4 regions of the Thioalkalivibrio versutus genome follow, and region 4 is predicted to be linked to each of the others. Evidence: predicted binding sites of a transcription regulator. Region 4 holds the regulator's gene; each other region holds the start of a gene.

Region 1 (7,643 bases), 1.3 Mb from region 4:
AAGGTCCCGTCGTCGCGCATGCCGTTCCAGCTGAACTCCTGCAGTCCGCTGCCGGCGGCCCCAAGGTTCATGCGGCGGATGCGCTCGCCGTTCGGGCTGTACACGTCGATCTGCAGCTCCTCCGTGGAGCGATCCAGGTCCACCGCACCCTTGACCATGCCGTCCGGACCCAGCTCGCCGAATTCGACGGGAACCAGCACGTCCTTGCCTACCAGTGAGGCGGCCTGCAGCGTCTGGTTCTGCCCCAGCGACTGCGCCAGCTGCTGGAAGGACTTGGACAGCTCCTCGATGCCGGTCACGGTCGAAAACTGCGCCATCTGGCCCAGGAAGTCGCCGTTGTCCATCGGTTCCATCGGGTCCTGATTCTCCAGCTGGGTCGTCATCAGCTTGAGGAAGTCGGACTGGCCCAGGCGGTCCATGTCCTTGTCCTGTTTCTGCTCGGGGCGCGAGAGGCCCAGGCGATCCAGCAATTCGGGGGATATCTGTGTCATCGATGGCTCCCTAGCCTTGACCGATCTGCAATGTGCGCTGGAGCAGCTGACGCGAGGTCTCCATCACCTCCACGTTGGCTTCGTAATTGCGCGAGGCGGACATCATGTTGGCCATCTCCTCCACCACGCTGATGGCCGGACGGAAGATGTAGCCCTCCTCGTTGGCCTGCGGGTGATGGGGTTCGTAATGCGCATGCGGCGCCGCCTGCGACTCGGTCACGCCGGCCACCCGAACGGCCGTCGACGAACCGTTCGGGTTGGCCTGGTTCATCACGCTCTGGAACAGCACCTGCTTGGCGCGATAGGCCTCGTCGGGGTTGGTCGCGGCGGTGTTCGCGTTGGCCAGGTTCGAGGCCACGGTGTTCAGGCGCACCGACTGCGCCGACAGCGCCGAGGCGGAGGTATTGAACAGGCTGAAAAGGTTGCTCACGACATCGATCTCCCGATCAGGTCCGCGTTAGCGGTCGCCCCGCAGGGCTTCGCGGATGCCGGAGACCCGGCGATTGAGGAATTCCAGGCTGCTCTGGTATTGAACGGCGTTCTCGGCAAAGGCGGCCCGCTCCATCTGCGGGTCCACCGTGTTGCCATCCAGCGACGCCTGCGAGGGGACGCGGTAAAGGGCCTCGACCTGCCCGTTCATCACGCCGGCGTTGGGGTCGAGATGCGCCGCCTGGCTGCGCGCCATGGGCAAGCTATTGCCGCCGCCGGCCGCGGATTCGAGCACCGCACGAAAATCGATATCCCGCGCCTTGTAGTTCGGGGTATCCGCGTTGGCGATGTTGGAGGCCAACAGCTCCATGCGCTGCGCCCGCACATTCACCGCCTGCGGAGAAATACCCATCGCCTTGTCGAGAGAGAGACTCATCGCTTCCGTCCTGTCCGCCCGTGGCGGACCCTCGCTTGGAGAACGGGGCGCACCGATTGCGACCCTTCGCAGGGGAACTGAAGCAATCGTTATGCCATTCTCGAGCGGCGTGCCTTAGGGGCGCAGGCACAGCGTGCAGCCAGGGGAAGGGATGGAACGACTCGCCGCCCGCATTGCACGGGCGTTCCCGGGAATCAGCCCCGGGGCTGGATTACGTCAGGACTTCAGACGAAGTACCGAGCCGTACTCGGTTCGTACGGTCTCGAAAGCCTGGGTATAGGGCCCTGCGGTCTCGGAAGCGCCAAGAAACAGATACCCGCCCGGATTCATCTGCCGGGCGATAGCGTCAAGAACCTGTCGCTTGGTGTCGCCCGAAAAATAGATCAGCACGTTGCGGCAGAACACCAGGTCGAACTTGCCCAGCGCCGCATAGCTGTCGATCAGGTTGAGCTTCTGAAAGCGACAGCGACGCTGCACATCCGGGATCACCTTGTGGCCATCCGCGACGGTCTCGAAGAAGCGCGCGCGCCGGCTCTCGCTGAGCCCGCGCACGATGCTCAGGCCGTCGTACACGGCCCGCCGCGCATCGTCCAGGATCTTCTCTGACAGGTCCGTGCCCAGAATGGAAACCGGTACCTTCCGGGCCGGCCGCGACTCCTCCCATTCCGAGACCACCATCGAGATCGTATAGGCCTCCTGCCCACTGGAGCAGCCCGCGGACCAGACCTTGATGCTGCCTCCCTTCGCGGCCAGTTCCGGCAACAGCACGTGGCGCAGGATCTCGAACGGAAAGCCATCGCGGAACCAGGACGTCTCGTTGGTCGTCATCGCATCGATCACGCGGGTGCGCAGGCGCGGATTCGGGGCCTGCCGCATGGCATGCAGCAGTTCCGGGACGCTCTTGAAGTCGAACTCGTCGAGCAGCCGCGACAGACGACTGGAAACCAGGTACTGGCGGCTGTCGCCCAGCACCAGACCGCAGCAGTCCTGCAGGAAGCGGGAGAACTCCTCGTAGTCGCGGGAATCGATCACCAAGTCATCCCTGAGCGCTGTCCATCGTGATTAGGCATCCTGATGACGAATCCTTGGCCGGGGCCTCTTGGCCGGAAAACCGGGGTGATCCCGAAGATCGGGTCGAGTATACGGCGTCGCGCGCATGGCACCATACAGCCCGAGTGGCGGCCACCCGTCGCCGCTCCGGGCTTGCCGAGCGGCAACGCGGTTCCGCCCGACCGGTCATTCGGCCTGCTGATCCGGGCGCCCGGTCTGGTCCAGCACCGCATTCGCCAGCTCGTCGGGATTGAACTTGGACAAAAAGGCATCGGCCCCGGCGCGCTTGACCATATCCGTGTTGAATTCCCCACTCAGTGAGGAGTGCAGCAGCACCCGCAAATTCTGCAGCGCGGGATTGTCCCGGATGCGCGCGGTCAGGGTGTAGCCGTCCATGCGTGGCATCTCGATATCCGAGATCACCAGTTCGACCTGGTCGCCTACCGGCCCTTCCGCGGCCTTCTGCTCAAGGAAGTCCAGTGCCTCCTGGCCATCCTTGAAGACATCGTATTCGAAACCGAGCCCCTTGATCGCCCCCTCGATCTGCTTGCGCGCCACCACCGAGTCATCGACGATCACAACCTTGCGCCCGCTGGCCTCGCGGGCATTCTCGCGGATGGATGGCGATATCTCGCTGGGCAGCGGGTTCACGATGGAGAGCACCCGTTCGACATCGATAATCTCGACCAGCTTGTTGTCGATCTCCGTGACGGCCACCAGGAAGGATTCGCGCCCGGTTCCGCGCGGGGGCGACTTCACGTCCTGCCAGTTCACGTTGACGATACGGTCCACGGCCGACACCCAGAAGCCCTGCACCGAACGATTGAACTCGGTGACCACCACCTTCTGCTCCCCGTTGTCGACCGCCCCGACGGCGCCACGCAGGCCCATCGCTCGCGCCAGGTCAATGATTGGCACGGTACCGCCACGCAACGTCGCCACCCCGCGTACCACGCTCATGGAGCCGGGAATCTGACGCAGCGGCGGCGACGGAATCACCTCGCGGACCTTGAAGACATTGATCCCGAAGGTCTGCGACCCGCCCAGATGGAACAGCAGAAGCTCCATGCGGTTCTGCCCCACCAACTGGGTTCGCTGATTCACATCGTCAATGAATTGACTCATCGTGCCGCTCTCCTTGCCCCGATTGCTCTTAGCACCGGACAGGCCTCAAAGGCCAAGTGTGCACCGCGCAACCCCGGCCTGTCATTTGCATTTGCGTGCATGCGCCTTCTGACGCCGCCTCATGGCCATAACGGCCGCCCGCGACGGGCCTTGAATGTGCGCGTGGCGCGGGATGCCCATTCATTGGCACGACATCTGCATGTTTTTGCGTACTGAAACCGCTCGCGACTCGCTCGACATCGACGCAAGATCCGCCAAATCCGAGCCATTCGCGCACAGTCCGACGCCCGCACCGAACTGGCTGCGCAGGACAGGACCAAACAGGACCGCGACATGAACCAGCGCCGACCCATTTCAGAATTTTCTTCCGCTGCCAGGAAGACGCTGATCCGTTCGCTCATTCGCGTTGGGGCCTCATTCGTTCCAGGAAAAGGCGGGCCCTCCGGTGCCTCGCCAGCGAGCGTGATCGACTCGAGCGCAAACGTGCGAGCCATTCCGCGTCTCCTTGCCGGAGTCACCCTCTTGTTCACCCTGGTACTGCTGTCTACCAGCGCCCGGGCCGAAGTCCACCCGGTTGACGACATCCGTCTCGCCGCCGAGCAGTTCCTGATTCAGGAACTGGGCGTTACCGATACCGAGAAGGATGTTTCCATCGAGATTGGTCAGCTCGACAAGCGTCTGCGCCTCGTCCCCTGCACGGACGGCCTGGAAGCGCGTTTCCCACCCGGCGGGCGGCGTGACGGCAACACCGCTGTCCATATCCAGTGTGCCGGCCCGGTGACCTGGCAGTTATACGTGCCGGCGACGGTCGAACGTTACGCCGAAGTGCTGGTTGCGAACCGCACCCTGCCGCGCCAGCACACCCTCTCGGCGGGCGACCTGCGTTTCCAGCGAATCGAGACCTCGCGCCATGCCGGCAGTTATCATGAGGAAAAGAATGCCCTGATCGGCCAACAGACCCGGCGCAGCATCCGCCCGGGTCAGATCATCGGAACCCAGCACGTGAGCCCGCGCGAGATCATCAGTCGCGGCCAACGGGTTACCATCCTGGCAGAGAACGGCTCAATCGCCATCCGCATGCAGGGCGAAGCGCTGGAGAACGGGACGCTGGGCGAACGAATCCGCGTCAAGAACGCATCCTCCGGGCGCGTCGTCGAAGGCGAAATCCAGGCCTCCGGCCACATCCGGGTAGCGCTTTGAGGTCTCGCCCCACCAGGCACGCCAACGATCTTCGAGGCGGACTGTGAAGCCCGTTACACTTTTCCGCCCCCGAGGCCTACAGTTTCAGCAACGCTGGCCGTAAACAATTGCAGCACAGTTACAACGACAGGAAGGCATCATGGATATCAAGGGCCTCAATACGAACAGCCTGCGCCCCGACAGCCAGAACCCCGGGGTAAAGGGTCGCGACGAGTCCGGCAACACGGCAAGCCGTGCCCCGGCCTCCGGTAACGCATCGACGGCAAACAATGATTCGGTCACGCTCACCGGGGCCGCCCAGGCAATGAATGCCGCGGCCGGCGCGGGTGACACCGCCCCCTTCGACGCCGCCCGCGTTGCCGAACTGCGCGAGGCGATCTCCAGCGGCAACTATCCAGTGGACAACCAGCAGCTGGCCGATCGCATGATCGACCTCGAAAGCCTGCTGCGCTAACCCGGTCTATCGCCCATGAATGCCGACGCGCACCATAAACTGCAACGCTCGCTCGAGACCTCAATCCGGCTGGCTCATCAGCTGGAAGAAAGTCTGCTAAAGGAGACGCGCGCGGTCGAAGCGCGCCAACCCGATACGCTGCAGGACGTGGTGACCGGCAAGCAGACCCTGCTGCATGAACTGGAAACCGAGACCCGCAACCAGCAAGGCCTGGTCGAGGCCGCCGGCGAGGCCTTCAGCCCCGAGGGCGTCGCGCGCCTGTTCTCGAAGATGGACGATGGCGTCGTACTGAACGACCTGTGGCAAGCCCTGCGCCAGTCCATCGAACGCTGCGACACTCTGAATCAGGGCAATGCGCGCCTGATCGACCGTGACCGCCAGCGCGTGGAACTCTCCATGCAGATCCTTCGCGGCGAGGAAACCGGCCCCGCGGCTACCTACGACCCGTATGGCCGCGCCCGGCCCGGAAACCGCGGCGGACGCCAGATCACCCAGGCCTGAGAGGCCGATGCTGGTGGAGGCTGGCTTTTCGCGGCATCCACCAGTACCTTGCGTCCTCACACCTTCCTAACACTTCGGACGCATGGACGACACGGACTATACCGTCGATAAGCCGGACCGGATTGCCGGCATCCTCAAGGACCTCGACCACAAGCTCACCGTCGTGAGCGTTCGCGTGGATACCGACGGCCCCCTGTACACCTCGGCCCTGGTCCGTCTGGACCCAGCCGCCAAGGAACTCTTTCTCGACGAGCTGACCCCGCCTCGCGCGCACCAGCAGGTTCAGGCCGGCATGGACTTGCGCGTCTTCGCGGCGCTGCGCGGGGTTGCAGTGCGATTCGGCACGCATGTGACACGCATCGAGCAGGAGCAAAAAGGCGCGCTCTACGTCTGCACCTATCCGGAAACTCTGTACTACCTGCAACGCCGCGAAACGTTCCGCGTGCACATCCCGATGGCCCAGCGGCCTCAGATCGAACTCCATGCAAAGGCCTGGAAGGATCCCGTGATTGGCGAGGTTGCCGACCTCTCTGCCCAGGGCATGTGCATCGAGTTGTCCACCACCCTTCTGGATGCGCTTGAGGACCAGGCGAACCTGGCCTTCGAGAACCTCCTGCTCCCCGATGTCAGTGAACGCCTTTCCGGGGACCTGCGGCTGGCCAACCGTCGCCGCAGCACGCGTGATGGCTTTGAGTTTGCAGGCTTCGAGATCGTCGGAATGACCCAGTGGATGGAACGCCAGACCAACATCGCCCTGCTCCATTACCAGCGCGAGGCACGCCGCCGCTCGATGGATTGAGCCCAGGCGACGCCGCCACCTGCAACTCCGAACACAAAAAAGGCCGCTTCAAGCGGCCTTTTTTGATCATTCCTGTTTGGTCGGGACGGCAGGATTTGAACCTGCGACCCTCTGCACCCCATGCAGATGCGCTACCAGACTGCGCCACGCCCCGAAGCCGCGAACTATATCCGATTCCCCGCCTTCACGAAAGCATCGGCCACCCCATTGCTGCGAGATCCGTGCGGACCATTCGTGCCACGTACACCGAGAGTGGCGTATTGATGCGATTCGCTACGCTCATCGCATCCTACAGAGTGGGAATTTCGAATTGGAGTTGGGTTCAGACGGACACCGTAGGATGCGACGAGCGTAGCGAATCGCATCAACACAACGCCCGGAAGCCACCCCCGCAGGGTCGGAGCCTCAGGCGCGCAACACGCGCAGAACCGACTCGAGCTCGGAGATGGTGTCCTGGATGATCTGCTGGGCCTGCTGACGATCACCCTTGGCTTCGTCGCCGGAGAGCTTCTGACGGGCACCATTGATGGTGTAGCCCTCTTCGTACAGCAATGCGCGAATCTGACGAATCAGGATCACGTCCTGACGCTGGTAGTAGCGGCGGTTGCCGCGCCGCTTGACCGGCTCCAGCATCGGGAATTCCTGCTCCCAGTACCGCAGCACATGCGGCTTGACCTGGCACAGCTCCGCGACTTCGCCGATGGTGAAGTAGCGCTTGCCCGGGATGGCGGGCAGTTCCTGGTGGTTACTCGCCTCCAGCATAGCTCTCTACCCGCTCGCGCAGTTTCTGTCCCGGCCGGAAGGTCACCACACGACGCGCGGAGACCGGAATCTCTTCGCCCGTCTTCGGATTGCGCCCTGGCCGCTGGTTCTTGTCGCGCAGGATGAAATTCCCGAACCCGGAAAGCTTCACGCCCTCGCCGGTCTCCAGCGACTGCCGCATCTCCTCGAAGAACATCTCGACGAATTCCTTGGCCTCGCGCTTGTTGAGACCCAGTTCCTCGTTTAGCGCGGCGGCGAGATCCGCCTTGGTTACAGCTGCCATCGGCTATTGTCTCAAGGTTGCGTTGAACCGGGCCTGGAGATGCTGCACCACCGCGTCGGTGACGCCAGCCACGTCCTGTTCGCCTAGGGTGCGATCAAAAGCCCGTAAAATCA
Region 2 (7,643 bases), 310 kb from region 4:
GCAAGACGACGCTCGCGCGGCTGGTGGCGGCGGCCGGAGCCCAGCGCCTGGTCACGCTGTCCGCCGTGCTGGCGGGGGTCAAGGACGTCCGTGCGGTCGTCGAAGCCGCGAAGACCCGCCGCCGCAATGGTGTCGGGACGCTGCTGTTCATCGACGAAATCCACCGCTTCAACAAGGGCCAGCAGGACGCCCTGCTGCCGCACATTGAGGACGGTACGCTGACCTTCGTCGGCGCGACCACCGAGAATCCTTCGTTCGCACTCAACAGCGCGCTGCTGTCGCGCGCGCGGGTCTATCGCATGGAGGCGGTCGGGGCGGAGGCCATCGAGGCCCTGATCGACCGGGCCCTCAATGACCCCGAGCGCGGTCTGGGCGGGCGCGGCCTGACGCTGGACCCGGAGGAGCGTCAGCGTCTTGCGCGCGCCGCGGACGGCGATGCCCGGCGTGCCCTGAACTGGCTGGAGACCGCCTCGGACCTGGCGCGCGATGGCGCCATCACCGGCGACGCGCTGCGCGCGGTGATGGGGGCGCAGTCACTGGCCTTCGACCGTCAGGGCGATGCCTTCTACGACCAGATCTCCGCCCTGCACAAGTCAGTGCGCGGGTCCGATCCGAACGCCGCGGTGTACTGGCTCACCCGCATGCTGGATGCGGGCTGTGACCCGGACTACCTCGGTCGCCGCCTGCTGCGCATGGCCTACGAGGACATTGGCCTGGCCGCGGTTGGCCTCGGTGCGCGAGTGCTGGCGGCCTGGCAGACCATGGAACGTCTGGGCCGGCCGGAAGGCGATCTGGCGCTGGTACAGGCAGTGATCGAACTGGCCTCCGCACCCAAGAGCAACAGCGCCTATGCCGCGCTGAACGGCGCGCGGGCCGCGATCCGCGACAGCGGCAGCGCGGGCGTGCCCCTGCACCTGCGCAATGCCCCGACCGAGCTGATGCGTGCCGAGGGCTTCGGTGCCGGGTATCGCTACGACCACGACGAACCGGACGGGTTTGCGCGCGGACAGGTCTATCTGCCCGAAGGGCTGGAAGAAGCGCGCTTCTATAGTCCGCGCCGGGATGGTACCGAGCGCGCGCTGGCGGAGCGTCTGCAGCGTCTGCGCGGCGGCGGTGAAGACCCCGGGGACGGGGGCTGACGGGGTGACATGAGGATTCGACATCACAAGAGCTGGCTGACGGTCGCGGCGATCCTGTTCGGGGTCTCGCTGGCGTGGATCCTGTTGACCACCGAGTGGCCCAGTCTCGGCGTTCCGCTGGGCGAGCTGGAAGTCTGGCTGCTCAGCTGGGGCCCTGGGGCCTACCTGGTATTCGTGCTGGCGTTTGTCGTGCTGGCCCTGTTCCCGCTGCCGAGCACCTTCTGGATCCTGCTGGGCGGGGCCTTGTTCGGTCCCTTCACCGGTGGCGCCCTGAGTCTGCTGGCGGCCACCGTGGCGGCGGTCATCGCCTTCATGCTGGCCCGTACCTGGCTGCAGCCCTGGCTGGTTCCGCGCATGGGGCCGCGCAGTACCCGGCTGCGCGAGGATGTGGAGGCCGAGGGCTGGCGCGTGGTGGCCCTGACCCGGCTGGTACCGGTGTTTCCGTTTGCGCCCACCAACTATGCCCTGGGACTGGTGCGCCTGCCGCTGCCCGTGTTTGCACTGACGACGGTGGTGGCGCTGATCCCGGGCCTGTTCGCCTATGCCTGGCTGGGGCATGCCACCCGCGAGGTGGCCAGTGGTGCCGACAGCGGGGTGCAACTGGGTCTGGCGCTGCTCGCGGTGCTGGCATTGCTGCTGTTGCTGCCGCGCCTGGTGCGGCGCATCTGGCTGGGACAGAAGATGCTGCACTCGGACTCAGACCCAGGCCAGCAGTACCCCGAGGCCCAGGGCGAAGAACAGCAGCGCCGCGAGCGCGCGTAGCAGCCGCAGCGGCAGGTGACAGGCGAAACGCTGGCCCAGCCATACGACCGGGGCATTGGCCAGGACCATACCGATGGTCGAGCCGATCACGACCAGGATCAGGTTGTCGAAGGTCGCGGCCAGCGCGGCGGTAGCCACCTGCGTCTTGTCGCCCATCTCGACCAGGAAGAACAGCACCGTGGTGGTCCAGAACACGCCGTGTTTCGAGGGGGCGGGCAGCTCGTCCTCGCTATCCGGCACCAGCACCCAGGCGGCCATGACGATGAACCCGAGCCCCAGCCCCCAGCGCAGCCACTCGTCCGGCACGCTGGCGCCGATCCAGACGCCGGCCAGCGCGGCGAGGAAGTGATTGGCCAGGGTCGCCACCACGATGCCCCAGATGATGGGCCAGGTCTGCTGGTAGCGGCAGATCAGGAGCAGCGCGAGGAGTTGGGTCTTGTCGCCCATCTCGGCGATGGCGACGATGACGGTGGAGACGAGCAGGGCTTCCATGATGGTCTTCCGGACCGGGCGGCTACTGCGGACCGCGGTGGTGAGGCCAGGGGGTTCCCGGGCCTGCCGCGTCGCGCCCCCCTGAAGCAGGCAAAAGTGTAGAAGGCGGCCCCGTTACCGGCAAGAACGGGCTGCGCCGTGCGCGGGCCTTGGGTAGGATGCGCGCGATGAAAGCCTTCGTACGTTGGGTAGATCGCGCACCGCTGTGGCTGTTTGCCCTGTTGGTGGCCACGCTGGGCCTGGCCCCCTGGATCCCCGAGCCGCATGTCGCGGAGAAGCTGCGCTGGCTGCTCGCCGGCGAGCTGACCCGGTTGTGGGACATCCTCGACCTGGTCATGCACGCCATCCCCTGGCTGTTGATGGCCTTCAAGCTCTACCGGACCAGCGTTACGGTTAGGGGCAGGCCCTGATCCGAGTGTTTCTCCGCAGCTTGTGGGAAATCGACGCCGGGCGTGCCTGCCGCTACGGTTGCAGCACGTTTCAAGCACTCAGGAGAACTCCATGCGCTTTATTGTTGCTGTCACCGCCGGTACCGACGACCCCACCCGTGCGACGCTCGGCATGATTGCCGCCAACGTGGCCAAGCAGCAGGGCCATGACGTGACCGTCTGGCTGCAGGGCGAGGCCGTGAACATCGCCAACCGCAATGTCTACGACAAGATCGTCGGCCACAACATGCCGGCAATGAAGGACATCGTCGATTCACTGGTCAGTGAAGGCGTCCCGTTCTGGGCCTGCGAGGCCTGCGCCAAGGGCCGCGACGTCGGCGAACACAACTTCCTGCCGAACGCCGAGATGGCCGGCATGGGCCAGTACGTCCAGGCCGTCGCCGACTTCGACCGCTCGATGAGCTTCTAATCGTTCATCGTTGCTCGCGGGCGGGGGTGTGATCCCCCGCTCGTTCTGATCTCCCGCCCCTGCCAGTGCCCCGAACTGGCACATTGCATGCTTGTTTGTTCCGCGAGGCATCCGCGGATCATGAGCATGAGTCAGAATCTCCCCCCGAATACCCTGTCCCCGAGCGTTTCGTATGAAGAGGCCATTGGCGACTTCCTGGTCGCCTCGCGCAAATGCGAGGTAGTGAGCCTGGAGCGCCTGCTGGAGGCCGTGCAACTGGTCGGGTGCATCCGTGCCCTGGTGCATCAACTGCAGCGTGAACGCGGCGCTTCCAGCCTCTGGATCGGCTCGGCTGGCCAGCGTTATGCCGAGGAGCTGGGGCAGTATCGAACCGAATCCGACACCACGGCGGCGGCCTTTCGCGAACACCTTGATGGCTGGTTACAGCCGGGGGCCTGTGCCCACGCGCGCAGCCGGTTGCTGGGGCGCATGGCACTGGCCCTGCACGGGCTGTCCGGGCTGCCCAGCCTGCGCGAGGAGGTCAACGAGCGCACGCTTTCGCCGATGGAGGCGATGCGCGGATTCAGCGAACTGATCCGGTCGCTCCTGGCCGTGGTATTCGAGGCAGCGGATTCGGCTACTGACCCGGAGGTCTCCGGTGCGTTGGTCGCTCTTTTGAACTTCATGCAGGGCAAGGAGCTTGCGGGTCAGGAACGCGCGATCGGTGCTGCGGGCTTTGGCCAGGGCGTGTTTGACGGCGAGCTGCGCCAGGCCCTGTTACACCGTATCGATGCCCAGGAACGTTCGTTTCGCATCTTCTCGGAGTTTGCCCCGGAATCGGCCTGCGGCGCCTGGCGTCAATTACAGGGCGCGAGCTTCGCCGCCGAGGTCGAGCGCCTGCGCCGTCAGGCCTGCACCCAGGCCGATGGCCAGCCGGCCCCGGCCCGGGCCGAGGCGTGGTTTGCCTGCACGACTGCGCGTATCGACGCGATGAAGGAGATCGAGGATCGGCTGGAGATGCACCTGAACGAGTGCTGCTCCGCGCGCATCGTGGCGGATCGCGCGGACCTGGGTGCGGTGCGTGACCGTATCGCGCAATTGGCCGAGTCGGAGTTGCGCGACAGCGTGCCGTATGCGGTGTTCTTCGGTGCGCCCGAGGGGCTGGATTCCGACGGCGTGGGCGGCGATAACCCGCTCAATGTGCCGATCGTCGGACATTCGGTGATGGACCTGGTGCAACGCCAGGCCAGTCGTCTGCAGTCGGTGGAGGACGAACTGCAGGCGGCGCGCCAGGCCTTGGCCGAGCGCAAGACGATTGAGCGAGCCAAAGCCCTGCTGATCCAGCATCGCGGCCTGACGGAGGACCAGGCCTACAAGCTCCTGCGCCAGACTGCGATGAACCAGAACCGGCGTCTGGCCGAGGTGGCCGAGGCGACCGTCGCCATGTCTGACCTGCTGGGGAAGGGCCTGTAGGAGCCGCCTTGGCGGCGAAGCCCCTGCCAAAGTCCGGCGCGGGCAGGGGCTTCGCCGCCAAGGCGGCTCCTACGGCGGGTTAGGTCGCCCTCTGGCAGCGCACTATTGCAGGTCAACTGCACCGCAAGTGCGCCCCAGGCTGGTGCCTTAGGGATCGGCTTCCGGACTTCGGGCTTCCCGCAAGCGTTCGACCCGGTGTTCGAAACCATCCGATTTTTCCGCGCCACGTGGCGATTGTTTCCCGCAGGGTCGCCTAGCAACGGCTAATTGGCACACCTCCTGCAGGAGTATGGGCAAGACGAGCCAACGGCGGTTCGTCGCCTGACAACAGGGAGACCCGATGACCGGGGCTCCCGTGAGACTGGACAAAGGCGTCCATCACCCGGCTGCACAAGCGGCCGGGCTGATGCGACGCCTTTTTTCGTTTTTGGGATGTGTTTGCTGACAAGGGGAGTGAACCCGTAATGACCGATCAAACGAACGACACGAAGAACACCTCCGGCCTGTCGCGCCGGCGTTTCCTGGGCGGCATGGCCGCCGGAATCGGCGCCACGGCAATGGGCCTTTCGGGCGCGGCGCCCTGGGGCTATGCGAAGGCCGGCAATGGCAAGCCGGAGACCACCGAGGCGAAGCTCGGCTTCATCGCCCTGACGGATGCCGCACCGCTGTTCATTGCGTTGGAGAAGGGCTTTTTCGCCGCTCACGGCATGCCCGATGTGCAGGTGCTGAAGCAGTCCTCCTGGGGCACGGTGCGCGACAACCTGGATCTGGGGTCGCAACGCGGCGGAATCGATGGCTCGCACATCCTCACGCCAATGCCCTACCTGATCCATCGCCGGGGCACGCCGATGACGATCCTCGCGCGACTGAACCTGGCCGGGCAGTGCATCTCGGTCGGGGACGAGTACGCGGACCTGAAGGTCGGCACCGACACCACGGAGTTCAAGGGCGCCCTGGCCGAGAAGGCCGCCGGCGGTGACGACATTCGTGCGGCGATGACCTTCCCGGGCGGGACCCATGATCTGTGGATCCGCTACTGGATGGCCGCCGGCGGGATCGATCCGGACCGCGACATCGCCACCATCGTGGTCCCGCCGGCGCAGATGGTTGCCAACATGCGCGTCGGGTCCATGGACACCTTTTGTGTCTGCGAGCCGTGGAACATGCAGTTGATCAATCAGGGCATCGGCTACACCGCCAACACCACCGGCGAACTGTGGCACAACCACCCGGAGAAGGCGCTGGGCATGCGTGCCGACTGGGTGGAGGCTCATCCGAACGCGGCGCGCGCCCTGACCATGGCGGTGATGGAGGCGCAGATGTACTGCGAGGACCCGGCGAACAAGGAGGAGGTCGCCGAGATCTGCTCGCGCCGGCGCTACATCCACGCCCCGTACGGCGACATCATCGACCGCATGCAGGGGAACTTCGACTACGGCACCGGCCGCGTGGTCGAGGACCACCCGGACCAGATGCGCTACTGGAAGGATCACGCCTCCTATCCGTTCAAGAGCCACGACCTGTGGTTCCTCACCGAGGACATCCGCTGGGGTTATCTGCCGCCGGATCTGGACATGCCGGCGCTGGTGGACGAGGTCAACCGCGAGGACATCTGGCGCGAGGCGGCCGCCGAGCTCGGTATTGACTCCGCCGACATCCCCGAGTCCACCTCGCGCGGCAAGGAGGCCTTCTTTGACGGCAAGGTCTTCGATCCCGAGAACCCGCAGGCCTATCTCGACAGCCTGGACATCAAGGCGATCGCGTCCTGACGCGGCGGCCCGACGACACCCGAAAAAAACGATTCAAGAGGATTCCGCCATGAGTGCCATTCTCGACCGCACCATGACCTTCGGCTCCGGGCGCGAGCGCCCGGTGGTCGAGGCATCGCCCACCCGGCCCGTGGCCCGGAAGGCCACCACCATTGCGGCCAGGCCCCAGCCGCGCCCCGGGGCAGATCCCGGGGCCTGGGCCCGGCGCCTGCGCAATACTGCCGCGGTCGTGGTGCCGCCGGTGGTCGTCACGGCGCTTTTTTTGCTTATCTGGGAGATGATGGCGTCCTCCCCGGGAGCCGTGTTGCCCGCCCCGAGCCAGGTGATTACCGACACCTGGGAACTGATCGTCAATCCCTTCTATGACTACGGCGGCAACGACGTCGGCATGGCCTGGCAGTTGCTGGCCAGCCTCGAGCGCGTGGCCTATGGCTATGCGCTGGCGGTGGTCGCCGGCATTGGCCTGGGCGTGCTGGTGGGTCAGTCCACCTGGGCGATGCGCGGACTCGACCCGCTGTTCCAGGTCCTGCGTACCGTGCCGCCGCTGGCCTGGCTGCCGATCTCGCTGGCTGCGTTCCAGGCCAGCAATCCGTCGGCGATCTTCGTGATCTTCATCACCGCGATCTGGCCGATCATCATCAACACCTCCGTCGGCATCCGGAATATCTCGCAGGACTACGTGAACGTGGCCCGCGTGCTGCGCCTGAACGGCTTCGAGTACTTCACCAAGATCATGCTCCCGGCCGCCGCGCCGTATGTCTTTTCCGGTTTGCGCATCGGGATCGGTCTCGCCTGGCTGGCGATCGTGGCCGCCGAGATGCTGATCGGTGGTGTTGGTATCGGTTTCTTTATCTGGGATGCCTGGAACGCCTCCATGCTCAGCGACATCGTGCTCGCGCTCGTCTACGTCGGCCTGGTCGGGTTCTTCCTCGACCGTCTGGTTGCCATCGTCGGCAACTGGGTTACCCGTGGCACGCAGGCCGGCTGAGCCGGCCCCTTACAGGAGAAACATCATGACCAGCTATCTCTCCATCGAACATGTCCACAAGACCTTTGGTGAAGGGCCTTCGGCTACCGAGGTGCTGCGCGACGTCGACCTGCACGTGGACCGCGGCGAGTTCATCTCCATCATCGGCCACTCCGGCTGCGGCAAGTCGACGGTGCTCAACAT
Region 3 (7,643 bases), 960 kb from region 4:
AGGTGGTCAAGATCGTGGCGGCATTGCTGCTGGCTCTGATTATCCTGTTGACGGTGGTGCGTCCGGCGATGAAACATCTGATGAAGCGGCCGGCTCCGCCGCCGCGGCGCGAGGAAGATCGCGAGGCGCTGACCGACGAGTCAGCCGGCAGCGAGACGGGCATGGCGATGGGCCAGGGCGAGGGTTCGGCCGTGGCTGCGCTGACTGGCCCAAAGGGGCCGGACCAGCAGGAGATGGATCTGGAGGCGGTGCGCGAGATGGTCCGCGAGGACCCCAAGCGCGTGGCACAGGTGATGAAGACGTGGTTGGGTGACGATGGCCGCTGACAAGAACGCCAAACAGGAAGGTGCCGAGCGCGCCGCCGTGTTCATGATGAGCCTCGGCGAGGACGCGGCGGCCGAGGTCATGCGCCACATGGGGCCCAAGGAGGTGCAGAAGATTGGCACCGCGATGGCCTCCATGGACCGCATTTCGCGCAGTGACGTGAACGCGGCGCTGCACGAGTTCTCCACTCACGTGCAGGAACAGACGGCGCTGGGGGTGGGTGCCGACGAGTACGTGCGCAGCGTCATGGAGAGCGCGCTGGGTGACAAGGCCTCGGGCCTGATCGACCGCATCCTGCTCGGACGCAATTCCAAGGGGATCGAGGCCCTCAAGTGGCTGGACCCGCGGGCGATCGCCGACATGCTGCGCAACGAGCACCCGCAGATCGTGGCGATTGTGCTTTCCCACCTCGACTCCGACCAGGCGTCGGACACCCTGCAGTACCTGCCCGCGCGGGTGCAGTCCGACATCGTGATGCGCATTGCGACCATGGATGGCGTCCAGCCCCAGGCCCTGCAGGAGCTGGACGAGATCCTCGACCGTCAGCTTTCCGGCAATGCCGCGAGCAAGACGTCGATGCTGGGTGGCGTGCGTTCGGCGGCCAACATCATGAACTTGATGGAGGGCTCACGGGAGGCGGAGATCATGGATACGATCAAGGAGTCCGATTCCGATCTGGGTTCGCGGATCGAGGAAGAGATGTTCGTGTTCGAGAACCTGGTGGAGATCGACGACCGCGGTATCCAGACGCTGATGCGCGAGATCCAGACGGAATCGCTGGTGCTTGCGATGAAGGGTGCCGACGACGACATGAAGGACAAGATCTTCCGCAACATGTCCAAGCGCGCGGCCGAGATGCTGCGCGAGGACCTCGAGGCCAAGGGCCCGGTCCGGGTCAGCGAGGTCGAGGGTGCGCAGAAGGAGATCCTGTCCGTGGCCCGCCGGCTCGCGGAGAACGGCGATATCGTCCTGGGTGGCGGTGGTAGCGAGGCGATGTTGTGACCGATGGCCCGGCGGCCAGGCTTTACACCGACGCGGCGGCATCGCTCTGGGAGCCGCCGGAGATTGGTGACAATGGGGTCCATCCCCCGCGTCGCCTGCCGACGGCCGCCGAGATCGAGGAGATCGAGGACGAAGCCCGCAAGAACGGGTTCGAGGGCGGTTATGCCGAGGGGCATGAGCTTGGCAAGAAAGAGGCCGAGAAGGCCACCCGGGCGCGCGAGGACAAGAAACTGCGCGAGACGGTCGCCATGCTGGAATCCGTGGCCGGCGGCCTTGCTGATCCCCTGGCGGATGCCGCGGATGCCCTGGAGCCGGAGTTGCTGGCGCTGGTGACGGCGCTTGCACGCAAGGTCGTCCAGAGCGAGTTGGAGACGCGACCGGAGCAGATCCGGACGGTCCTGGAGGGGGCATTGGCCCAGCTTCCCGGGCGCAACCAGGAGGTTCGGGTGCACTTGAACCCGGAGGACCAGGCGCTGGTGGAGGCCTATGGTGAGCGGGCGGATGCGCGCATCACCTGGGTCCCGGACGCGGGCCTGGCGCGCGGCGGTTGTCGCCTCGAATCGGGCGCGGCGAGCGTCGACGCAAGTCTCGAGCGGCGTCTGCAGCACGCGGTGGAAGCCCTCTGGGATGGCGAGTATCCGGAGATGGACAGCGCACCCGACGAGGAAGATCACCAGTCCGCCACTTCCGTGGACAGCGCGGCCCCGGAGGATTCATGAGTACCCCGATTGACGAGGTGCGCCGCAAGGGCCGGGAACGGCTGAATAGCGGCTTGCTGGATCGTCTGCAGCAGTCGCGCGGGCGGGTAGAGCGGGTCAACCCGCCGCAGTCGGAGGGTCACCTGTCGCGCCTGACCGGCCTGACGCTGGAGGCGGAAGGCCTGCGCTTGCCGATTGGGGGGCGCGCGCTGATCCACGGCGAGAACGGAGACACGGTGCCGGCCGAGGTCGTCGGTTTCCAGAATGAACGCACGTTCCTGATGCCCGAGGAGATCGCGGCGGGCCTGACCCCCGGCGCGCGCATCGAACCGCTGGACAACCAGCGTCAGATTCCGGTCGGTGAGGGGTTGCTGGGCCGCGTGATCGATGCCAACGGGCAGCCGCTGGACGGAAAAGGCCCGATCCGTACCCATGATTTTGGGCTGTTGGCCGGGCGGCCGATCAACCCCCTGCAACGCGCACCGGTCCGTGAGCCGCTGGATGTGGGGATCCGGGCAATCAATGGTCTGCTGTCGGTGGGTCGTGGCCAGCGCCTCGGTCTGTTCGCCGGATCCGGGGTCGGCAAGAGTGTGCTGCTGGGGATGATGACGCGCAACACGACGGCGGACGTGATCGTGGTCGGACTGATCGGCGAGCGCGGTCGGGAAGTGAACGAGTTCATCCACGAGATTCTCGACGAGGAATCGCGCACGCGCACGGTAGTGGTCGCGGTGCCGGCCGACCAGTCGCCGCTGCTGCGTCAGCACGGGGCCTGGGTGGCCACTGCGGTGGCGGAGCATTTCCGCGACCAGGGGCTGCACGTGCTGTTGCTGATGGACTCCCTGACCCGCTTTGCCCAGGGCGCCCGCGAGATCGCGATGGCGATCGGCGAGCCGCCGGCCTCCAAGGGATATGCGGCATCGGTATTTGCGCGCCTGCCGCAACTGGTGGAGCGCGCTGGCAACGGCGACGTAGGGGGTGGCTCGATTACCGCCTTCTATACCGTGCTCGCCGAGGGCGATGACCAGAACGATCCGATCGTGGACGCCGCGCGCGCGATCCTGGACGGCCATGTCGTGCTGTCGCGCGAGGTGGCAGAGACCGGGCGCTACCCGGCGATCGACGTCGGTGCATCGGTCTCGCGCGTGATGTCGTCGCTGATCTCGCCGGAACACGAGCGGGCGGCGCGACGCTTCCGCGGCCTCTCCGCCACCTATATGCAAAACCGCGATCTGATCGCGGTCGGGGCCTATCGCAAGGGTGCCGATCCGCATCTGGACGAGGCAGTGGCGATGCACGAGCGCCTCGAGGCGTATTTGGCGCAGGGTCGCGACGAGGCCGTCGGCTTTGACCGGGCGCGGGATGACCTGCTGGCGCTGGTTGGCGGGGCGGCATGAACCCGAAGCGCCTGGAACGACTGTTGCGCCTGCGCCGGATCGAGGAGAGCGAGGCCACCCGCCAGCTGGGTGAACGTCTGCAGCAACTGGATGGCATTGCCGGTCAGCGCGAGCGCCTGGAAACCTATCAGCGCGAGTATCTGCAGGCGACCCTGCCGGATGACGCCAACGCCCTCAAGTGGTTGGCGGGCATGCGCGACCAGTTGCGCTCGGCGCTGGAGCAACAGGACCTGCGCATTCAGGCGGCGGAGTCGCAGGTGGAGACCGCGCGCCAGGAGTGGCTGGAGCGCCACCGCAACAGCCTGTCGCTGGAAAAGCTGCTGCAACGCCGGAAGGCCGAGACGGCGCAACACGGCGCCCGGCGCCAGCAAACCGAACAGGATATGTGGGCCACGCGGCAGGCTCATGCGCGCGAGGAAGCGTCGCGTTGGCAAGGTTCTTGAATGGACCGTGACTATCGATTAGGGCAAGGGCCCGGGGATTCGCCCGGCACACCGAGGATTCGGAGATGATCGCGACACAGAACACCGGTCAGGGCATGCTGCCGCTGCTGCAGTTGCTGGGCGGCGAGGCAGCGCTGCAGGACCTGGACGGCCTGAAGGGGCTGAAAGGGAAGGACGGCGAGGGGTTCCTCGCGGTTCTGGAGCCGCAGATGGAGGCCTTGCTGGCGAACCTGGGCGTGCCCGGGGACGAGCTGGAAGGGCTCGATCTGGAAGCCATGCTGGCGCGGCTGCAGGATCTACTCGACGGGCAGGGTTTCGCCGCGGGCGACGAGGCGGGTGGCAAGGGCTTGCCGGTCGCCAGCCTGATGGCGGGAGTGCACGAACCGGGGCGCATGGACGCCGCCCGTGGGGAGGCGGGCGTCTCTGGCCGCGGGGGTGCCGAGGGCCAGGCGTTGCCGGTCAAGCCCCTGCCTGCAGCCGTCATGCGCCTGTTTGTCGAGGCCAGCCAGGCGGCGGGCGGGCGCGATGGCCTGGCCGCATTGAAGCCCGAACTGCTGGGCGCGCAGGGCGGGCTGTCGCGGGACGGTGTGCTCGATGTCCTCGCCCAGTGGATGACCCAGGGCGGGGACGAGTCGCGTCGGGGGCGTACCGATCCCCTGGGGGGCGTCTTGCCGGCTCTCGCCGGTGGCCAGGTCGAGGGGGCGGACGCTGCACGCGCGTTGCCGCGACTGGACCTGACCCGGCTCCTGCAGCAGCCCAACGGGGCCCGCGAGCTGGCCGATCAGGTGCGCATGCTCGCCCAGGCACAGGGTGGACGAACCGAGCTCAAGCTGCATCCCCCACAGCTGGGCAGTCTGGATATTCGGGTGCTGGTCGAGGGTGACCGCACAAGCATCCAGTTCATCAGTGCCAATCCGGTGACCCGCGAGGTGCTGGAGGCGGCCATGCCGCGCTTGCGCGACAGCCTCGCCGAGAGCGGGCTGATGCTCGAGGACGCGACCGTCTCCGACCAGGCGGCCGAGGAGCAGGCCGAGCAGGATGAGCGCCAGGCCGCCGCCGGGACTGCTTCGGAGCTGGACGAGACCGAAGACCACGAGAATGGGGGCAGCACGCTCTCGATGCTGAACCGGCGCCTGGATCTGTTTGCCTGAGTCGAGCCCGGCGCGGGCTTGGTCTTGCGCTATCCGATGGGCGGCCGGCGGTATCCGTGACCTGCCCCATCGGGCCCCTTTCTCTGTCGTAGCGATCTTCCATGAGTGCCGCCAAGAATCCGTCTTTCCTACGCGGAGGGCGGCCGATTCTTGACGTTATCGGCCGTGCCTTTCCCCGAAGTGTCCTTCCGCCCCCTCCAGTATTGGCTTCTAACTATCGGATAATGCGATAGAAAGCCAATGCTGGCATCCGCCTTGCTAAGGTCTTTGCCGAGAGCAAATCCTCGGTTTACCGGACAGCGAGTGCGACATGGCGGATAAAGAAGTCAATCTGGACGACGACGAAGGCGGCGCCCCCAAGAAGGGCGGCATGGGCAAGCTGATTCTGCTGTTGCTGATCGTGATCCTGCTGGTGGGTGGTGGTGCCGCTGCGGCCTGGTTCTTCCTGGTTGCGGGCGACGATGACGCCGAACAGGTCGAGGAAGGCCCGCCCGAGCGCTTCTACACCAGCCTGGAGCCGATGACTGTCAACATCGAAGCGCCGGGCCGCATCCGGTATCTGCGTGCCGAGGTGAGCCTGGTGACCCACGAGGCGCCGGTGATCGAGGCGTTCGAGCGGCATATGCCGGCGATCCGCAACGACATCCTGGGCATCCTGGCGGAACAGCGTTACGAGGATCTGAATACGCGTGATGGCAAGGAATCGCTGGCGGAGGAGCTGAAGGAAGCAATCCGCGAGATTCTGCGCTCGCGGGATGCGCCGGACGCGGTCGAGGCCGTGTTGTTCAACGAACTGGTGATGCAGTAGGAGCCCCGTTATGGCGCAGACGGATATCCTCAGCCAGGACGAGATCGATGCCCTCCTGCATGGTGTGGACGAGGGCGACGTCGAGACCGAAGACCCGTATCCGAGTGACGGTGAGGCGCGGGAATTCAACTTTGCCACGCAGGATCGCATCGTCCGTGGGCGCATGCCCACGCTGGAGATGATCAACGAGCGCTTTGCGCGTCAGCTCCGGGTCCGTCTGTTCAATGTACTGCGCCGCTCGGCCGAGATCTCGGTGGTCGGCACCCGTATCACCAAGTTCTCCGAGTACATGCACTCGCTGTTTGTCCCCACCAGCCTCAATCTGGTGCGGGCGCATCCGCTGCATGGCACCGGCTTGTTCGTGTTCGATCCCAAGCTGGTGTTCATCCTGGTCGACAACTTTTTCGGTGGCGACGGACGCTACTACACCCGCATCGAGGGACGAGACTTCACCCCGATGGAGATGAAGGTCGTCCACGGCGTGCTGGAGGGGGCCTTCGAGGATATGCAGAAGGCCTGGCAGCCGGTGATGGAGCTCAAGTTCGAGTTCCTGAACTCCGAGGTCAACCCACAGTTCGCGAACATCGTCTCGCCGACCGAAATCGTGGTTATCAGCGAGTTCCACATCGAGCTCGACGGGGGCGGCGGCAATCTGCACGTGACCCTGCCGTACTCGATGATCGAGCCGATCCGCGAACAGCTGGATACCGGCATCCAGTCGGATCGCTCCGATGTGGACCAGCGCTGGATGCACGCGCTGCAGGAGGAGATCCAGACCGCTGAGGTCGAGATCAGCTCCATGCTGGCGGAGACCGAGGTCACCGTGCGCGAGCTGCTGGATATCCAGCCGGGCGACATCATCCCGGTGGACCTCCCCGAGAAGATCACCTTGCAGGTCGAAGACATCCCGATGTTCCGCGGGAAGTTCGGCGTATCCAATGGCATGAATGCGATCCAGGTTTCGGAACGCATTATCAAACGATAGAGGGCGCAGCATGGCTGACACCGACGATCCCAAACAGGACACCCCGGCCGTGGATGAAGATACCGCGGGCGCTGAAACCATGGCCGACACCGAAGGCGGCAGCGATGACCAGGCGCTGGCGGATGAGTGGGCGGCAGCCCTGGCCGAGCAGAAGGATGACGACGGCGAAGACGCGGCTGATCCCGATGAGTTGCTGAACGCCGCGCAAGGCGGGGCTGCTGCGGGGGGAGGTGATGACGCGACCGCCGCGAAGCCGACGCCGAAGTCCGAGAAAAAGGAGCGCAAGCACCAGCCCGATTCGTCCGCGGAGGCCCTGCAGCCCGAACAACTATCGGGGGTGGTGCAGGGCGACGGCGAGGAGATGAATCTGGAGATGGTGCTGGACGTTCCAGTGACGATCGCCATGGAGATCGGCCGCACGCGCATCCCGATCCGCAACCTGCTGCAGCTGAACCAGGGCTCGGTGGTGGAACTGGACCGTCTGGCGGGGGAGCCGCTGGACGTGCTGGTGAATGGCACGCTGATCGCGCATGGCGAGGTCGTGGTTGTCAACGAGAAGTTCGGGATCCGGCTGACCGATGTGATCAGCCCCAGTGAGCGCATCCGCAAGCTCAAATAGCCATGAATCCACGTAATACGCGCAGTTCGGCCCTCGTCCTGGCGGCCGTCACGGGGACCCTCTGGCCTTTGACTGCCCTTGCGGAGGGTGGCAGTGGCGGGGCCGCGGCCTATCTGACCCAGCTAATCGGCGGTCTGGTACTGGTGATCGGTGCCATTGTGGTGCTGGGCTGGATCCTGCGCCGGACCCAGGGCGGACTGAACCGCGGCTCGCAGG
Region 4 (7,643 bases):
GGGGACCCCGGCTGGGTCCGCGGGCTGGACGGCCCGCTGGTACTGGACTGCACCCGCGCCCGCGAGCAGCTCGGCTGGACACCGCAGGTGACCACCGCCGGGTGCCTGGAACGCCTGCGCTGCTGAAACCACTACCCAATCGGCTACAATCCCGGACCTGACCCTCCCGGACCCGACTGTCCATGGTGCTACCCGTTGTCGCCATCATCGGCGGCCTGATCCTGCTGACCTGGAGTGCCGACCGCTTCGTGTTCGGCGCCTCGGCCCTGGCCCGCGGCCTGGGCGTAAGCCCGCTGATCATCGGCCTGACCATCGTCGCCTTCGGGACCTCGGCACCGGAGATCGTGGTCTCGGTCCTCGCCAGCCTGCAGGGCAACCCGGGGCTGGCGGTGGGCAATGCCATCGGCTCGAACATCGCCAACATCGCGCTGGTGCTGGGGGCCGCGGCCGTCGTCGCGCCACTGGCGATCGGGCGCGGCATGGTTCGGCGCGAACTGCCGATCCTGCTGCTGGTCAGCTTCGGCGTCCTGCTCTTGCTGATAAACGGCGAACTGGGCCGACCAGAGGGCAGCGTCCTGCTCGGCGGCCTGGTGGCATTCACGGTCTGGCTGGCCTTGACCGCCCGCCGTGCGCAGCAGGCCCCGAGTGAGGACACTCCCACGGTCGTACGCGGCATGGTCGAAACGATCCCGGAGGGCGACCGACTGAGGCCCGCGATCGCCTGGCTCGTGTTCGGGCTACTGCTCCTGCTGGCGAGCAGCCAGGCCCTGGTCTGGGGGGCCGTCGAGATCGCCGAACAACTGGGGGTCAGCGACCTGGTCATCGGGCTGACCATTGTCGCGGTGGGCACCAGCCTGCCGGAGCTGGCGACCTCGGTGGTCGCCGCCTTCCGCCGCGAGGCCGGGCTGGCGATCGGGAATGTGGTCGGCTCCAATCTGTTCAACCTGCTCGCGGTACTGGCCGTTCCGGCCCTGATCGCGCCGCTGGCAATCGACGCCGATGTGCTGACGCGCGACTATCCGGTGATGCTGGCATTGACCGTGGCGCTGTTCCTGATCGCGCTGGGCCGCCGCGGACAGATCCGGCGCTGGCAGGGCGCCCTTCTCCTCATCGCCTTCGCAAGCTACCTTGTCCATTTGGGAATCACGGCAACCGCATGAACTTCAACCCCGAAACGACCCGCAACCTCGCCCTGGCCGTCCTCAATGACGAGGCCGAGGCCGTACGCAACCTCGCCCAGCGCATCGACGACCGCTTCCTCGAGGCCTGCCGCTGCATCCTCGCGTGCAAGGGCCGCGTGATCGTCACCGGCATGGGCAAGTCTGGGCACATCGGCAGCAAGCTGGCCGCGACCCTGGCCTCCACCGGCACACCGGCCTTCTTCGTGCATCCGGGCGAGGCCAGCCACGGCGATCTCGGCATGATTACCCGCGAGGACGTAGTCATCGCGCTGTCGAACTCCGGCGAGACCGACGAGATCATTACCATCCTGCCGCTGATCCGGCGCCTGGGCGTGCCGCTGATCGCCATGACCGGCAACCCCGGCTCGCGCCTCGGTGCGGATGCCACCGTACACCTGGATGTCAGCGTCGAGCGCGAGGCCTGCCCGCTGGGCCTGGCTCCCACCTCCAGCACCACCGCGGCGCTGGCGATGGGCGATGCCCTAGCCGTCGCGGTGCTGGACGCACGCGGCTTTACCGCCAACGACTTTGCCCGCTCGCACCCCGGCGGCCGCCTCGGTCGACGCCTGCTGGTGCATGTCGCCGATATCATGCACACCGATGATGCGATCCCGCGCATCACCCCGGAGGCCCCGCTCAAGGACGCCCTGTTCGAGATCACCCGCAAGGGCCTGGGGCTGGTGATCGTAGCCGGCGCCGACGACGAGATCCAGGGCGTGTTCACCGATGGCGACCTGCGCCGCACCCTGGATGCCGGGCACAGCCTGGACGGCCTGACCATCGGCGAGGCCATGACCACCGGCGGCCACACCGCGCAGCCCGACTGGCTGGCGGTGGAGGCCCTGGAGGCCATGGAGAGCCGGCGCATCAACGCCCTGCCCGTCACCGACGCCGAAAACCGCCTGGTGGGCGTGATCAACATGCACGACCTGCTGCGCGCCGGGGTGGCCTGATGAACCTGGATGCCACCACTCTGCGCACCCACCAGCAGGCCGTGCGCCTGCTGATCCTGGACGTGGACGGCGTGCTGACCGACGGCAGCCTGTTCCTCGGCGACGGCGGCGAGCAGTACAAGGCGTTCAACAGCCGCGACGGCCACGGTATCCGTCTGGCCCTGGACGGCGGGATCGAGATCGCCATCCTGACCGGGCGCACCTCCGGGGTCGTCGAGCACCGCATGCGCGACCTGGGCGTGGAGCATCTGATCCAGGGCCGCCGCGACAAGGGCGAGGCCCTGCACGAACTGCTGCAACGCACCGGTCACGACCCCGCCGAAGCGGCCTTCATGGGCGACGACATCGTGGATCTACCAGCGATGCAGCGGGTCGGGCTCGGGATCGCGGTCGGTGACGCCCACCCGCTAGTGCGCCAGCATGCCCAGTGGGTGACCGAGGCCCATGGCGGGCGCGGGGCCGTGCGCGAGACCTGCGAAGGCCTGCTGGCCGCGCAGGGCCGGCTCGACGCGCTGTTCGAGACCTACCTGAACGGATGAGCCAAAGGACTCGCCGCCAAGTCGGATGGGCCCTGGCCGTGCTCGCATTCGCGTCCGCGCCCCTGGCGCAGGCCGAGGTAAGCCCGCCCGAGGGCGAGGTCACGCTGCAGATTGACGGCTTCACCCTGCATGCCACCGGCGACGACGGCGAACTGAGCCATCGTCTGCGCGGCACCCGCCTGCGCGAGTTCGGCCGTGACGGCCCCCAGTGGGTGGACGACCCGGACCTCGACCTGTTCGCCGAGGGCGGTATCGAATGGCGCTGGACCGCCCCGGCCGCCCTGCATCAACCAGCCGCCGCGACCCTGGACCTGGTGGGCCCCACCCACGGCGTACAGCCGCCCCGCGGCGAACGCGTGGAGACCCTCATCGATTCGCGGGATGTTCGCGTCGCCACCGACACCATGGTCGCCACTTCGGATGCCCTTTCCACCCTGAACCAGCCGGGCCTGTTCCAGCGCGGCACCGGTCTGCGCGTGGACTCGCGAGGGGATACCATAGAGTTGTTCCATGACGTGTACTCGCTCTACAGCGAGACGAGCGAGGAGGATCCCGCGCATGACCCCGAATCCCCATAGCCTTCGCCACCGTCCGGGCCAACCGGGTGCCCGCGTGGCGGCGCTCCTGCTGCTCGTGCTCCTGGCCACGCCCGCGTTCGCCCAGCAGGGCTCGGGCCCGGCGCTGCCGGTGGAGATCACTGCCGACCGCGCGGAGATGGACGAACGCCAGGGGCTGGGGACCTACACCGGCGACGTGATCGTGATCCGCGGCGACATGACCCTGGAGGCCGACAAGGTCTACGTGCGCACCCGCGATCGCCGCCCCTACGAAATGGAGGCCCACGGCGAGCCGGCACGCCTGGAATCACCCGATCCGGAAACCGGAGAGATGCGCATTGCCACCGCCCTGCGCATCGACTACCTGCTGAACGAAGACCGCATGATCCTCACCGACCAGGCCCATGTGATCACCACCAGCGAGGAGGCGCGCGGCAAGCGCATCACCTACGACCTGACGACCGACGTGATCGAGGCCGAACGCGGCGAAGGCGACAGCGAGCGCGTGCGCATCACCATCCAGCCGCGCGACGACGAATGAACGCCACCGCCCCCAGCCCATCCGCCACACCGGCACAAACCAACGACCGCCTGATCGGACGCGAGCTGACCAAGCGCTACGGCCAGCGCACGGTGCTGGACCAGGTGGACGTCGACCTCGCGCCCGGCGAGGTGGTCGGCCTGCTGGGCCCGAACGGGGCCGGCAAGACCACCTGCTTCTACAGCCTGGTCGGGCTGATCCGCCCCAATGCCGGGCGCATCACCCTGGGCGAGCGCGACATCACCCGCGCCCCCATCCACGTGCGCGCGCGCGCCGGCCTCGGCTACCTGCCGCAGGAGGCCTCGATCTTTCGCCGCCTGAGCGTGTGGGACAACCTCCAGGCCGTGCTCGAGCTGCGCCCCGGACTCGATCGCCACGAGCGCCGGCGCATTGGCGATGCGCTGATCGAGGAGTTCCAGCTCGAGACCGTGCGCCACAGCCCGGGCATCGCGCTGTCCGGTGGGGAGCGTCGCCGGGCCGAGATCGCCCGCGCCCTCGCCGGGGATCCGCGCTTCATCTGTCTGGACGAGCCCTTCGCGGGGGTGGATCCGATCTCGGTCGGCGACATCCAGGACGTGATTCGGCATCTCGCCCAGCGCGGCATCGGCGTACTGATCTCCGATCACAACGTGCGCGAGACCCTCGGCATCTGCCACAGGGCCTATATTCTAAGCGAAGGCCGCCTGCTGGCCGCCGGGACACCGGACGAGCTGCTGGCCGATCCCCAGGTGCGCCGGGTCTATCTCGGCGAGAACTTCCGCCTGTGAAAGCGCCCCATATGCGGCCCGGTCGGTGCACAAACCACAAGGCAGGCTTTAAGATTCCATCAATGCCCACCCTCGCCCCGCATACCCGATGCTGAAACCCGGCCTGAATCTGCAGCTGGGTCAGACGCTGACCATGACCCCGCAACTGCAGCAGGCGATCCGCCTGTTGCAGCTGTCCACGCTCGAGCTCCAGGTGGAGATCCAGCAGGCGCTGGAGAGCAACCCCATGCTCGAACAGGTCGAGGACGAAGATGCCGAGGCCGACACCGAGCGCCTGAACCAGGACGGCGAGCTGGTGGAAGGCGATCGCATGGAGGCCACCACTACCAGCGACGACGTGATCCCCGAGGAACTGACGACCGACAGCCGCTGGGACGACATCTACGAGCCGGCCCCGACGCCCAACAAGGGCGTGGATGACCGCGACCCGCTGGAAAACACCAGCGACGACGACGGTGAGGGCCTGCAGGATCACCTGCTGTGGCAGCTGCATCTGAGCCATCTGACACCGCGCGACCAGCGCATCGGGGCGGCCCTGATCGACGCCATCAGCCCCGACGGCTATCTCGAGGGTGACCTGGAAACCCTGGCCGAGACCATCAGCCGAGGCGAGGATGAAACCGTCGGCGTCGACGAAGTCGAGGCAGTGCTCCACTGGATTCAGCAGTGCGACCCGCTGGGGGTCGGCGCGCGCAACCTGCGGGAGTGCCTGGAGATCCAGCTACGCGAACTGGCCCCGGATGCCCCGGCCCGCGAGGCCGCACGGGCGATCCTGGAACACGGCATGGACAGCCTGGGCAAGCGCGACTACAAGGCCCTGCAGCGCCAGTCCGGCGTACGCGACCCGGACGAACTGGCCCGCGCACTGGACCTGATCCGCACCCTGAACCCGCGCCCCGGCGCACAGATCAGCTCCGCCACCTCGGAATACGTGGTCCCGGATGTCTACGTGCGCCATAGCGCCGAGGGCTGGCGCGTGGAGCTGAATCCGGAGATCGCACCGCGTATCCGCATCAACGACCTCTACGCCGGCATGGTGCGCCAGGTCTCGGATGCCCGCGACAGCGCCTTTATGCGCGATCAGCTGCAGGAGGCACGCTGGTTCCTGAAGAGCCTGCACAGCCGCAACGACACCCTGCTGCGGGTCGCCGAGGCGATCGTCCACCGCCAGCAGGGCTTTCTCGAGCATGGCGACGTCGCGATGCAGCCATTGATCCTGCGCGACATTGCCGAGACCCTGGAGATGCACGAATCGACCATCTCGCGGGTTACCACGCAGAAATACATGCACACCCCGCGCGGGGTCTTCGAGTTCAAGTATTTCTTCTCCAGCCATGTCGGCACGAACGATGGCGGCGAGTGTTCCGCCACCGCCATCCGTGCCATGATTCGCGAATTGATTGGCGACGAACCCCCGAACAAGCCGCTCAGCGATGCCCGGCTCGCCCAGGTCCTGTCGGACCGGGGCATCAACGTAGCGCGCCGCACCGTGGCCAAGTACCGCGAGGCGATGCACATCCCTTCATCCAGCGAACGCCGGCAGATGGCCTCGATGCCCACCGGCAGCAAGTAACCAAGGAGTCCTGACCATGCAGATCAACCTGACCGGCCACCACGTGGACATCACCGACGCCCTGCGCGACTACGTCAACGAGAAGTTCGCGAAGCTGGAGCGCCACTTCGACAAGGTCATCGACGTCCACGTCGTGCTGACCCACGAGAAGACCCGGAATCAGCACAACCAGGCCGAAGCCAATCTCCAGGTCAGCGGCAATCACATCCACGCCGAGGCCTCTCACGAGGACATGTATGCCGCGATCGACGCGCTGATCGACAAAGTCGACCGTCAGCTGATCAAGCACAAGGAAAAGGTCAAGGACCACCACCGCGCCGAAGGTGCCCAGCGCAACCGCGAGCAGGCCTCCTGATCCATGACGATTGCCGAGTTGATCACCTCCGAGCGCATTGGCCTGCAACCCGAGTGCTCCAGCCAGAAACGGGCACTGGAGGCCCTGGCGGACCTCCTCGCCGGCGGAGGTGACGGCACGGGACCGGGGAGCAACGCGATCTTCGAGGCCCTGTCCGCGCGCGAAAAACTCGGATCCACCGGTCTCGGCCATGGGGTTGCGATTCCCCACGGCCGCCTGGCCGATCTCGAGGCGCCGCGCGTGGCCGTGCTGCGCCTGGAAAAGGGCGTCGACTTCGACGCCATGGATCACGAGCCGGTCGATATCCTGATCGCACTGCTGGTCCCGGAGGCCGCCACCGGCGACCACCTCGACCTGCTGGCCCAGCTCGCCCGCGGCCTGTCGCAGCCAGACACCATCGGGGCGCTGCGCCGGGCCGGGGACGCGGCGGCCCTGGAACAGGAACTCGTGCGCCGCTTCAGCGAGGACTAAGCCCGTGGAACCCGCCTCCAGCCGCGATTCCGACGCGCAGCGTCTGCCATGAACGAGGCGCTGGGAGAAGGCGGGATCGCCCGCGACATCAACGTGGAGAGCCTGATCCAGGCCATGGGAAACCGCCTGGATCTTCGCTTCGTACACGGCGAACATGCAGCACCCGACCGCAAGCTGGTCGGCGACGACGGGGACGACCTGCCGCTGGCCGGCCATCTCAACCTGATCCGGCCCAACCGCATCCAGATCATCGGCGACTTCGAGGCCCGCTACATCTCCAGCCTCAGCGCCACCCAGTGCAACGACCTGATCCTGGAGATGGCCCGCACCGGGACCACCGCGGTGATCTTCGCCGAGGACACCTGTCCGTTCTCGGAGATGCCCGACGCCCCGCAGGAGGCGCTGCCGCTGATCCTGTGCTCCAGCACCAGCAGCCACGAGATTATCTCGCTGCTGCGCTATTTCCTGCAGCAGCGCCTGGCCCATTTCGAGGTACGCCACGGCGTGTTCATGGAGATCCTCGGGATCGGGGTGCTGATCAGCGGCGCCTCCAGCGTCGGCAAGAGCGAGGTCGCACTGGAACTGATCTCGCGCGGGCATCGCCTGATCGCCGACGATGCGCCCGAATTCGCGCGCATTGCGCCCGACATCGTGCGCGGCCACTGTCCGGCTCTGCTCCAGGACCTGCTCGAGGTGCGCGGTCTTG

Evidence for each region. Region 4 encodes sigma-54, which starts transcription at its own class of promoters, with help from an activator protein. Its sites were predicted from a motif close to TGGCANGNTNCNTGCTT; they were not measured.
Region 1: the regulator sigma-54 is predicted to act here: its motif matches at 1,437-1,453, upstream of flgB (flagellar basal body rod protein FlgB).
Region 2: the regulator sigma-54 is predicted to act here: its motif matches at 4,972-4,988, upstream of TVD_RS03405 (CmpA/NrtA family ABC transporter substrate-binding protein).
Region 3: the regulator sigma-54 is predicted to act here: its motif matches at 5,260-5,276, upstream of TVD_RS06280 (flagellar basal body-associated FliL family protein).

The regions. Positions count from the first base shown of each region.
Region 1 covers NZ_CP011367.1:1,705,275-1,712,917, forward strand. Annotated here, with positions in the region: gene TVD_RS07900 (flagellar hook assembly protein FlgD) at 1-491, opposite strand, end outside; gene flgC (flagellar basal body rod protein FlgC) at 502-921, opposite strand; gene flgB (flagellar basal body rod protein FlgB) at 949-1,356, opposite strand; gene TVD_RS07915 (CheR family methyltransferase) at 1,573-2,388, opposite strand; gene TVD_RS07920 (chemotaxis protein CheV) at 2,593-3,531, opposite strand; gene flgA (flagellar basal body P-ring formation chaperone FlgA) at 4,054-4,731, shown strand; gene flgM (flagellar biosynthesis anti-sigma factor FlgM) at 4,871-5,185, shown strand; gene TVD_RS07935 (flagella synthesis protein FlgN) at 5,201-5,686, shown strand; gene TVD_RS07940 (flagellar brake protein) at 5,769-6,485, shown strand; tRNA gene TVD_RS07945 (tRNA-Pro) at 6,563-6,639, opposite strand; gene TVD_RS07950 (MerR family transcriptional regulator) at 6,891-7,247, opposite strand; gene TVD_RS07955 (integration host factor subunit alpha) at 7,231-7,530, opposite strand; gene pheT (phenylalanine--tRNA ligase subunit beta) at 7,534-7,643, opposite strand, start outside.
Region 2 covers NZ_CP011367.1:709,006-716,648, forward strand. Annotated here, with positions in the region: gene TVD_RS03375 (replication-associated recombination protein A) at 1-1,139, shown strand, start outside; gene TVD_RS03380 (TVP38/TMEM64 family protein) at 1,149-1,901, shown strand; gene TVD_RS03385 (TMEM165/GDT1 family protein) at 1,836-2,393, opposite strand; gene TVD_RS03390 (hypothetical protein) at 2,561-2,803, shown strand; gene TVD_RS03395 (DsrE family protein) at 2,895-3,251, shown strand; gene TVD_RS03400 (nitrate regulatory protein) at 3,378-4,703, shown strand; gene TVD_RS03405 (CmpA/NrtA family ABC transporter substrate-binding protein) at 5,168-6,472, shown strand; gene ntrB (nitrate ABC transporter permease) at 6,522-7,460, shown strand; gene TVD_RS03415 (ABC transporter ATP-binding protein) at 7,486-7,643, shown strand, end outside.
Region 3 covers NZ_CP011367.1:1,356,538-1,364,180, forward strand. Annotated here, with positions in the region: gene fliF (flagellar basal-body MS-ring/collar protein FliF) at 1-326, shown strand, start outside; gene fliG (flagellar motor switch protein FliG) at 316-1,326, shown strand; gene TVD_RS06260 (FliH/SctL family protein) at 1,323-2,045, shown strand; gene TVD_RS06265 (FliI/YscN family ATPase) at 2,042-3,421, shown strand; gene fliJ (flagellar export protein FliJ) at 3,418-3,864, shown strand; gene TVD_RS06275 (flagellar hook-length control protein FliK) at 3,930-5,015, shown strand; gene TVD_RS06280 (flagellar basal body-associated FliL family protein) at 5,326-5,823, shown strand; gene fliM (flagellar motor switch protein FliM) at 5,834-6,808, shown strand; gene fliN (flagellar motor switch protein FliN) at 6,819-7,427, shown strand; gene fliO (flagellar biosynthetic protein FliO) at 7,430-7,643, shown strand, end outside.
Region 4 covers NZ_CP011367.1:397,967-405,609, reverse strand. Annotated here, with positions in the region: gene TVD_RS01915 (NAD-dependent epimerase/dehydratase family protein) at 1-126, shown strand, start outside; gene TVD_RS01910 (calcium/sodium antiporter) at 183-1,160, shown strand; gene TVD_RS01905 (KpsF/GutQ family sugar-phosphate isomerase) at 1,157-2,134, shown strand; gene TVD_RS01900 (KdsC family phosphatase) at 2,134-2,673, shown strand; gene lptC (LPS export ABC transporter periplasmic protein LptC) at 2,712-3,251, shown strand; gene lptA (lipopolysaccharide transport periplasmic protein LptA) at 3,232-3,771, shown strand; gene lptB (LPS export ABC transporter ATP-binding protein) at 3,768-4,538, shown strand; gene TVD_RS01880 (RNA polymerase factor sigma-54) at 4,627-6,111, shown strand; gene hpf (ribosome hibernation-promoting factor, HPF/YfiA family) at 6,128-6,466, shown strand; gene TVD_RS01870 (PTS sugar transporter subunit IIA) at 6,470-6,937, shown strand; gene hprK (HPr(Ser) kinase/phosphatase) at 6,986-7,643, shown strand, end outside.